Regions from separate parts of the Mesorhizobium sp. M0074 genome, predicted to be linked through region 1. Evidence: predicted binding sites of a transcription regulator. Region 1 holds the regulator's gene; each other region holds the start of a gene.

What was found. The regulator PhoB, encoded in region 1, activates phosphate uptake and scavenging genes when phosphate is short. The targets are predictions, from matches to a motif close to TGTCATNNANCTGTCAT.
Region 2: a site for PhoB is predicted at 1,647-1,663, ahead of ugpB (sn-glycerol-3-phosphate ABC transporter substrate-binding protein UgpB). Genes of this name have one in related genera too.
Region 3: a site for PhoB is predicted at 2,078-2,094, ahead of phnF (phosphonate metabolism transcriptional regulator PhnF). Genes of this name have one in related genera too.

What each region holds. Positions count from the first base shown of each region.
Region 1 covers NZ_JAMYUM010000028.1:16,058-19,333, forward strand. Annotated here, with positions in the region: gene NKJ73_RS29110 (ROK family protein) at 1-1,119, shown strand, start outside; gene phoB (phosphate regulon transcriptional regulator PhoB) at 1,129-1,818, opposite strand; gene phoU (phosphate signaling complex protein PhoU) at 1,835-2,542, opposite strand; gene pstB (phosphate ABC transporter ATP-binding protein PstB) at 2,575-3,276, opposite strand, start outside.
Region 2 covers NZ_JAMYUM010000013.1:67,385-70,660, forward strand. Annotated here, with positions in the region: gene ugpA (sn-glycerol-3-phosphate ABC transporter permease UgpA) at 1-192, opposite strand, end outside; gene ugpB (sn-glycerol-3-phosphate ABC transporter substrate-binding protein UgpB) at 274-1,584, opposite strand; partial or broken gene NKJ73_RS18725 (bifunctional diguanylate cyclase/phosphodiesterase) at 1,883-3,276, shown strand, end outside.
Region 3 covers NZ_JAMYUM010000001.1:570,242-573,517, forward strand. Annotated here, with positions in the region: gene NKJ73_RS02810 (ABC transporter permease) at 1-191, shown strand, start outside; gene NKJ73_RS02815 (zinc-binding alcohol dehydrogenase family protein) at 262-1,278, shown strand; gene phnF (phosphonate metabolism transcriptional regulator PhnF) at 1,297-2,040, opposite strand; gene phnG (phosphonate C-P lyase system protein PhnG) at 2,176-2,637, shown strand; gene phnH (phosphonate C-P lyase system protein PhnH) at 2,637-3,245, shown strand; gene NKJ73_RS02835 (carbon-phosphorus lyase complex subunit) at 3,247-3,276, shown strand, end outside.

The sequences.
Region 1 (3,276 bases):
ACCATATCGGCGATCTCTTCCGACCTGATACGGGAAGGCATCCTCGCCGAGAGCAAGGCAAGTGAGCCCGTTTCGTTGAAACGCGGTCGTCCGCAGGTCGGCCTCGCCCTCAACCCGGAAGCGGCGGCGGTGCTGACCGTGGTGTTGTCGCTGAATTTCCTGTCGGCCGCCATTATCGACTATACGGGACAGGTGGTCGCCGAGGAACAGCGCCGGCTGGACACGCTGACCATGCCGCGCGACGAGCTGATCCGTGAATGCATGGCCATCGTCCGGCGCCGGCTGCAGGATCCAGACCTTGACGTCCGCAGTGTCGCCCGCATCGCCCTGGCGATTCAGGGCATTACCGACTCCCCTGCACGCGCCATGCTGTGGTCGCCGATCACGCCGCAGACCGACATCGCCTTTGCCGACATGCTGGAGGACGAATTCGGCATCCCGGCAACGGTGGAGAACGACTGCAACATGATGGCGGTGGCTTTGCGCTGGCGCAATCCGGATCGCTATCGCGACGACTTCATCGCCATCCTGCTTTCGCATGGCATCGGCATGGGGCTGGTGCTGAAGGGCGAACTGTTCACCGGGACGCATTCCTCGGGTGGCGAATTTGGCCACATGATCCATCGTCCGGGCGGCGCGCTCTGCCGTTGCGGGCGGCGCGGCTGCATCGAGGCCTATGCCGGCAACTACGCCATCTGGCGCAACGCCAGGCAGATGAGCGAAGAAAGCGAACCGATCGCCGACGTCAGCGACGCCGACATGCGAGCACTGGCGGCCCGGGCGCGCGAGAAAGATGGGCCGGAACGCGAGGCCTACCGCAAGGCCGGCGAAGCGCTGGGTTTCGGTCTCGGCTCGCTGTTCGCGCTGATCGATCCGGCACCGGTCGCGATGGTCGGCGCCAGTGCCGCCGCCTTCGATCTGATCGAGCCGGCCTTGCGGAAGGCAATCGCCCAGACCGCCGGCGGCCAGCATTCGGACTCGATCTCCTTCGATACAGAGCCGAACGAATTGCCGCTGATCCGCGAAGGCTGCGCGATGCGGGCGCTAAGCTTCGTCGACCAGGAGATTTTCGCGCCGGGCGCGCAAATGAGGCCCAGCGTCAGAAAGAACGTAGCCTGACCAGGCGGGTCAATCTTCCCTGATCGCATAGCCGGCACCGCGGATGGTGCGGATGACATCCGGCATCCGGCCGTTGTTGACGGCTTTGCGCAGCCGCCCGACATGCACGTCGACGGTGCGTTCGTCGATGTAGATTGTCTCGCCCCAGACATTATCGAGTAACTGGCTGCGCGAGAAGACACGGCCCGGATGCCGCATCATGAACTCGAGCAGCCGGAATTCGGTCGGCCCGAGCCTGATTTCGCTCTTCTTGCGATAGACCCTGTGCGATTCGCGATCGAGCACGATGTCGCCGACCTTCAGCACGCTGGACAGCACTTCCGGCTTGGCGCGCCGCAGCAGCGCCTTGACCCTGGCCATGAATTCCGGTGTCGAAAACGGTTTGACCAGATAGTCGTCGGCGCCGGTCGAAAGCCCGCGCACCCGGTCGCTCTCCTCGCCGCGCGCGGTCAGCATGATGATCGGCAGCCGCTCGGTTTCGGGGCGCGCCCGCAACCGACGACAGAGCTCGATGCCGGAAACCGCTGGTATCATCCAGTCGAGCACCAAAAGGTCGGGCACATTCTCCTGCAAACGGATCTCGGCTTCGTCGCCGCGTGTCACCACCTCGACCTGGTAGCCTTCGGATTCGAGATTGTAGCGGAGCAGCACACCCAATGGCTCCTCGTCCTCCACCACCATTATGCGTGGTGCGATCATCGGCTGGGCACCCCCATCATGTCACCGGTGCGGACATTGTCGTTTCGTCCTGCTTCGGACGATTGACCGGCAATTGCTCGCCGGTCAGCACATAATACGCATTTTCGGCGATGTTGGTGACATGGTCGCCGATCCGCTCCAGATTCTTGGCGCAGAACAGCAGGTGCGTGCAAGCGGTGATGTTGCGCGGATCTTCCATCATGTAGGTCAACAGCTCGCGGAACACGGACGTGTATTTGACGTCGATGCGCTCGTCGGCGGCACGCAGCTTGGCCAACGCGGCCGCATCGCCTGCAGCATATTCCTCGATGACACCCTGCACCTGGATGAGAACCAGCTGCGCCATCGCGTCGATGGAATGCGACAGGTCCCGCGGCGTGGCGCTGAGGCCGACCGCACTCACGCGCTTGGCGATATTCTTGGCAAGGTCGCCGATGCGTTCGAGGTCGCCCGCCATGCGGATCGCTCCGACCACATGGCGAAGATCGTGGGCCATCGGCTGGCGTTTGGCGATCAGGGTGATGGCGCGGTCGTCCAGTTCGCGTTGACGCGCATCCATGATGGCGTCGTCGGAAACGACGCGTTGCGCCAGCACGTTGTCGGAATTCAACAGGGCCTTGGTCGCCCCGCCGACCATCGAACCGGCGAGGTCGGCCATGTCGCGGATCAGCTTGCTGATCTGCTCGAGATCCTCGTCGAAAGAAGCGACTGTGTGTTCGCCCATGGTCCTGTCCTCATATGCATGATCGGAACGGCTCAGCCGAAGCGGCCAGTGATGTAGTCCTGCGTGCGCTTCTCGCGGGGCGACGTGAAGATCTTCTCGGTCCGGTCGAACTCGACCAGTTCACCCAGATACATGAAGGCGGTCTGGCGCGACACGCGCGCCGCCTGCTGCATGTTGTGGGTGACGATGACGATCGTATAGTCGGCTTGCAATTCGTCGATCAGTTCCTCGATCTTGGCAGTCGACAGCGGGTCGAGGGCCGAAGCCGGTTCGTCGAGCAGAATGACTTCCGGCTTCACGGCCACGGTGCGGGCGATACAGAGCCGCTGCTGCTGGCCGCCGGACAGGCTCAAGCCGCTGGCGTTGAGCTTGTCCTTGACCTCGCTCCACAGCGCGGCGCGCTTCAACGCCTGTTCGACGCGGCCGTCCATCTCGGACTTGCCGAGGTTCTCGTAGAGCCTGACGCCGAAGGCGATGTTCTCGTAGATCGACATCGGGAACGGCGTCGGCTTCTGGAACACCATGCCGATCTTGGTCCTGAGGAGGTTGAGATCCTGCGACCGGTCGAGAATGTTCTTGCCGTCGAGCAGCACCTGGCCCTCGGCCGTCTGTTTTGGGTAGAGCTCATAGATGCGGTTGAACACACGCAGCAGCGTCGATTTCCCGCACCCCGAAGGGCCGATGAAGGCCGTGACACTGCGCTCAGGCAGTGACAGGCTGATGTCCTTCAGCGC
Region 2 (3,276 bases), on a different contig from region 1:
ATCGGCCAGCACCTTCCGGAAATTGGCAAACCAGACGAACCTGCTCTTCAGCCCGAACGGGTCTTGCCTGAGCATCGACTGGTAAAGCGCCTGACCGGCCGGCCAGTAGAAGAAAACCAGGGTGATGGCGAGTTGTGGCGCCACCAGCAGGTAGGGCAGGATCTTGTTGGGAAAGACGACGCGTGGAGACAGGCTGATTTCCCTCGCTATCCAGGTATCGCCCACGCGAGCTCGCGTGGGCGATATTCCAACCGACTAACCGAGATAATCCCGTCAGTTCTCCAGCGCTTCCTTGATCGCCGCGTTGCCGCGCGCAACCGCATTGTCGAGTGCCTGCTGGGCGGTTTGCTGGCCGGCCAGCATCTTCTCCAGCTCCTCGTTCTGGATATCGCGCACCTGCGGCAGATTCGGCAGGCGCACGCCCTTCGAATTGTCGGTCGGCGACTTGCCGATCATCTGCAGGATGGGTGTCTCGCGGCCGGGGTTCTTGTCATAGAAGCCTGATTTCTTCGTCGCCTCATACGCGGCGAGCGTCACAGGCAGGTATCCCGACTTCTGGTGCAGATATTCCTGCACATCGGTCTTGGACAGATAGGCAAAGAAGGCGGCGACACCCTTGTATTCCTCGTCCGACTTGTTGCCGAACACCCAGAGGCTGGCACCGCCCGGCGTCGTGTTCTGCGGGGCACCCTTGGCGTCACTGTCGTAAGGAAGCTGGCCGATGCCATAGTTCATGCCGGACTTGACGATATCGCCGAGGCCGCCCGACGATTCGGTGAAGATGCCGCATTCGCCGGCGAGGAATATCTGCTTGGCTTCGGAGGTGCGTCCGCCATATTTGAATGTGCCGTCCTTGGCCAGGTCAGCGAGCGCCTGGAAGTGGTTGACGAAAATCGGCGCATTGATCTTGAGTTCGACATCACCGCCGGCCAGGCCATTCTGCTGGGTGGCCCAAGGCACGTCATTCCACCCCGCGAAATTCTCCAGGTGGATCCAGGTCAGCCAGGTCGAGGTATAGCCGCAAGGGGAGGCGCCGCTCGTCTTGATCTTCTTGGCAGCTTCCCACACCTCGTTCCACGTCTTGGGCGGATTGTTCACGTCGAGGCCTGCCTTCTGGAAGATGTCCTTGTTGTAGTAGAGGATCGGCGAGGAAGAGTTGTAGGGGAACGATAGCATGGTGCCGTCCGGCTTCGAATAATAGCCGACGATGCCGGGCAGATACTGGCTCTTGTCGAAAGTCATCCCGGCGCCGGTCATCACATCGGCCACCGGCTTTATCGCACCCTCGGCCGCCATCATCACGCCGGTGCCGACGTCGAACACCTGGAGGATATCGGGCGCTTGCCCGGCACGAAAGGCAGCGATGCCGGCATTCAGCGTCTCCGGATAGGTGCCCTTGAACACCGGAACGAGCTCATAGTCGCTCTGGCTGGCGTTGAAATCCTTGGAGATCTTGGCGACGACCTCGGCGTTGGCGCCGGTCATGGCGTGCCACCAGCTGATCTGCGTGACGGCGAAGGCGGAGGTGGTGGAAAGCAGGGTCACGGTCGCGGCGATACCGGCCGCAAAGCCGAAGAACTTCATGTTTCATCTCCCGTTTGTCATTGGCGAAAGGGGCACTTCCGCAAAGCCAATATGTGGCGCTGATGACAATCGGACAACGGTTTTATTGCGGATCAATGAACATCATTCCTTCCTAAAGTGCACTCGCTACCGAAACCGGGCGCCAGAAATCACATCACCGTCTTTTCGGCGCAGCGGCGCGTCGGTTTTCCCCCGAAAAGACCCGCCTCATGGCCCGCGGGTTAACCATTCGTTAAAATCTCCAAGAGCTAATCAGTCACACCTCCCCTGTTAGTTTTGGCAGACCGAGTGAACCAGGATGCTGACGGTCTATAATTGTATTGTAAGTCAGCACGATCCGAGACTGGTTGCGCTCGCCGCACTCGTCTGTGGAATTTCTTGCTTCTCAGCGGTTAATCTCCTTAAGCATGTCGGCCGATCGACCGAGCGAAACCGGCTTGTCTGGCTGATGATCGCCGCGGCCTCGACCGGGTTCGGCATATGGGCGACGCATTTCATCGCCATGACCGCGTTTACGCCGGGAATCCCGAACGCATACAATCCGGGATTATCCGCCTTTTCGCTTGCCGCCGCCGTTATCATGACCGCGCTTGGGATGTGGGTCGCCACCTTGCGCCGCGGCATCGACCATTTCCTCGTCGGTGGCGCCATTCTGGGCGGCGCCATCGCGACGATGCACTACATCGGCATGGCAGCTTTCGAGGTCGAAGGCCGGGTCGTATGGAACCTGCTCCTTGTCGCGATATCGCTTCTGGCCGGCGTGACCCTCGCGGCACTGGCGCTCCTTGTCGTCTTGCGCCGTCCGTCAGCGCTCGCGACTTTCGGCGGCGCCGCGCTTTTGACGCTGGCGATTTGCAGCTTGCATTTCATCGCGATGGCCGCGGTGTCGATCATTCCGGACTCCTCGATTGAAATATCCGAACATTCCATCGAGCCCATTTCCCAGGCCTTTGCCGCAGCGGTCGCCAGCCTGATAATCCTTGTGCTATCGGGTGCCGCGCTATGGATCGACCTGCGCTTTCGCCGCCAGAAGCTCGAGGCCGATCGCATGCACGATCTCGCCAATGCGGCGGTGGAAGGTCTGATCGTTTGCGATGGCACCCGCATTGTCAGCGCCAATGACAGTATGGCGAAGCTGACCGGAACAGCGACAGCCACCCTGAACACGATGCAATTCGGCGAGCTTTTCGACGGACAGAGCGCAGCCGATATGTCCGGCTTCGGCGAACAGGCGCAGGAAGCGAAGTTAAGAGGCAGCGACGGGGCGAGAATTCCTGTCGAGCTGATCGCCAGGAAAATAACCTACTGCGGCAGGCCTCATACGGTGCTTGCCGTTCGCGACATCCGTGAGCGCAAGAAGGCAGAACAAGAGATCCTCCGCCTCGCGCATTTCGATCCGCTTACCGGGCTTGCCAATCGGCGGAGCTTTTCTTCCCGGCTGGAAGCAGAATTCGCCTCGATGGATCGTGGCGGCAAGGATGGACATCTGGCGCTCCTGCTGCTTGACCTTGACCGGTTCAAGCAAGTCAACGACCTCTATGGCCACGGGCCGGCGATGCTATGCTGCAGAAGCTGGCGCACTGCATTTCCGGCATCCCGCGCCACGGACAGATGCTCGCGCGTCTCGGCGGCGATGAATTTGCCATCATAGCTCCGAACCTCCCCGACCCCCTGGCCGCAGGCCGGATAGCC
Region 3 (3,276 bases), on a different contig from region 1:
TGATCGGCGGCACCTCGCTGTTCGGCGCTGTCGGCTCCGTGCACGGACCGCTGCTCGGCGCCTTCATCCTTGCCACCATCAACAACGGCGCCAATCTGCTCAACGTCAACGCCTTCTGGCAGCGCATCATCACCGGCGTGCTGATCATCGTCATCGTCTATTTCGACGGGCTGCGCCGCCGCGGCAAATAGACTGCCTCCCAATAACCGCCGGCCTCGCGACAGCAGGGCCGGCGGTGCCATGAACCGACTGGATTGAAGCATGAAAGCCGTCGTCTGCCGCTCGCCCGGCGAACTTGTCCTCGAAGACCGTCCGGCGCCTGGCGCGCCCCCCGCCGGCTGGGCGCTGGTCGCCGTCAGCCATGTCGGCATCTGCGGCACCGACTATCACATCTTCGAAGGCAAGCACCCGTTCCTCGCCTATCCCCGCATCATGGGCCACGAGGTTTCCGGCACCGTGACCGAGGTTAGTGAGGACGTCGATCTCGCCGTCGGCGAAGCGGTGATCGTCAATCCCTATCTCGCCTGCGGCAAATGCATCGCCTGCCGGCAAGGCAAGCCGAATTGCTGCGTCAGGATCGAGGTGCTCGGCGTCCACCGCGACGGCGCCATGTGCGAGCAGATCCTGGTGCCGGCGCAAAATCTTTATCCGGCAAACGGCCTGTCGCTGGCCGATGCCGCCGCCGTCGAATTCCTGGCGATCGGCGCCCATGCCGTGCGGCGCTCGCTCGCTGATCCAGGTGCGCGCACACTGGTCATTGGTGCCGGCCCGATCGGGCTCGGCACGGCGCTGTTCGCCCGCATCGCCGGGCTCGACGTGACGCTGCTCGACATGAGTGCGGAGAGGTTGGGTTTCGCCGAAAGCGAACTCGGCTTCGCGACCCTCGACGGCTCGCGGGGCGCTGCTGCCGACCTGGTGCGGGAAGCAACCGGCGGCGACGGCTTCGACGTGGTTTTCGATGCCACCGGCAACACCCGGTCGGTGCAGTCGGCCTTCGCCCATGTCGCGCACGGCGGGGCGCTGGTCCTGGTTAGCGTCGTCAAGGACGACATCGCCTTTTCCGATCCCGAATTCCACAAGCGCGAGATGATGCTGATCGGCAGCCGCAACGCCCTGCGTGCCGATTTCGACCATGTCGCCGCCTCGATCCGCAACGGCGCGCTGCCGCTGACAAAGCTGGTCACCCACCGCACCACGCTTGGCGAGACGCCGCACGACCTCGCCCGCTGGGCGCATGAGAAGTCCGGCCTGATCAAGGCCGTCATTCAAGTCGGATGATGCCAGGGCTGCCGCATCTCAGAGCGCCGACAATTTGAGCTCGATCCGCTCGGCCGGGAAGCGCGACTCCGAAAACTGTATCGGCTGACCGTCGGGCGTGACGTTGACGGCGACCGTCACCAGCACGATGGCGCCGGGCTGCAGCTCGAGGTCCGCAAGGTCGGCGGCATCGGCATGGCGCGCCGACAGCACAGTCGATTGCCTGAGATAGTCGTCGATGCCGAAACGTGCCAGCGATGCGGTGATCGAACCGGTTTCCGCCATGGCGGCATCGATGCCGGCAAAGCGCCTGGCATCGAACCAGCCGGCCGCACGAGACACCGGCATTCCATCGGCTTCGCCGCGCGTTTCCAGGCGTATCACATCGGCCCCCGTCGCAAGGCCTAAGCCCTCTGCGACACGACGGTTGGCCGGCTCGATCGATGACGCGAGCAAGGTGATATGCCGCTCGGACGCCTGTCCTTGCAATCCCTCGGAAAAGCGGGTGCGGGCGCCGATCGGATAAGACAGCCGCTTGCGCGACAGCACGAAGGTGCCGCGCCCTTGCTCCGCCCTGAGCACGCCCTCCTGCACCAGCGCTGCGATAGCGCTGCGCACCGTGTGGCGGTTGACGCCATAGCGTCCGGCCAACGCGATCTCCGGCGGCAGCGCCGCATTTTCGGGAAAATCGCCGACGGCAATCGAATGCAGGATCTGATCGGCGATCTGCCGCCACAGCGCGACACCGCTGCGCCGCTCGATGCTGTTGGCTTGTCCGATCATCTCCCGCCCCAATTCCTCGCGCCGATCTTTTGGCCCGTGTCACGTGCCCGTCATGGACACGCGCTAGATAATGGATATAATTTGTATAGTTGTCTATATCAATAGACAAAATGAACGCAGACGAGGAGCACCGCCATGCGAGGACGGGAAGCGCGAGAGCAGGCCGAGCGCAAGGCCGTGATGGCGACGCTGGCGCAATCGGCCGGCGACGACATCGTCCGCCTCTGGGACGAAGCCGGCCTGCCTTGCGAAGCGGAACTTCTGCGTGGCCCCGAAACCGGCCTGGTTACGGTACGCGGCCGCATCGGCGGCGGTGGTGCCCCTTTCAATGTCGGCGAGGCGACGGTCACCCGTGCCACGGTGCGGCTTGCGTCCGGCCATGTCGGCCACTGCTACGCGCTCGGCCGCGACAAGCAGAAGGCAAGGCTGGCGGCAATCGCCGATGCGCTGTGGCAGGACCCGGCCCACCGCAATGAGGTCGAGATCAGGATCGTTGCGCCATTGCAGGCGGCACTGGCCAAGGCGCGTGAACAGCGCCGCGCCGAGACGGCGGCGACCAAGGTCGATTTCTTCACCATGGTGCGCGGAGAAGACTGATGGATATCGCCGCTCAATCCATTGAAGGCGGCTTCGCCGATCCGGTATTCAATGCCCAGACCGTATTCCGTGCCGTGATGGACGCGATGGCGCGGCCGGGCAGCGTCCAGCCCTTGCCGGCCCTTGCCCACCCACCGGCGCCGCTGTCGGCCACCGCCGGCGCCGTTGCGCTGGCGCTGTGCGACAACGACACGCCGCTCTGGCTCGACCCGGCTTTGCAGGTGTCGGCGGTGAAATCCTGGCTTGGCTTCCATACCGGCGCGCCGCTGGCCAACACCCCGGCCGACGCGCATTTCGCGCTGATCGCCACGCCGGCCGAGATGATGGCGCTCGACGGGTTTTCGCAAGGCACCCAGGATTATCCCGATCGCTCCACGACGCTGATCCTCGAGGTCGGCGATCTCATCTCCGGCGCTGCGCTGCTGCTCGAAGGCCCGGGCATCGAGAAGACGGCGACGATCGCGCCGGCGCAAATGCCGCGCCATTTCGTCGAGCAATGGAAGCAGAACAACCAGCGTTTTCCGCGTGGCGTCGATATCATCCTCGCCACGTTCGACGCAATTGCCTGCCTGCCGCGCACGACGCGCATCAAGATGATGGAGGCGTAGCATGTATGTTGCGGTAAAGGGTGGCGAGACG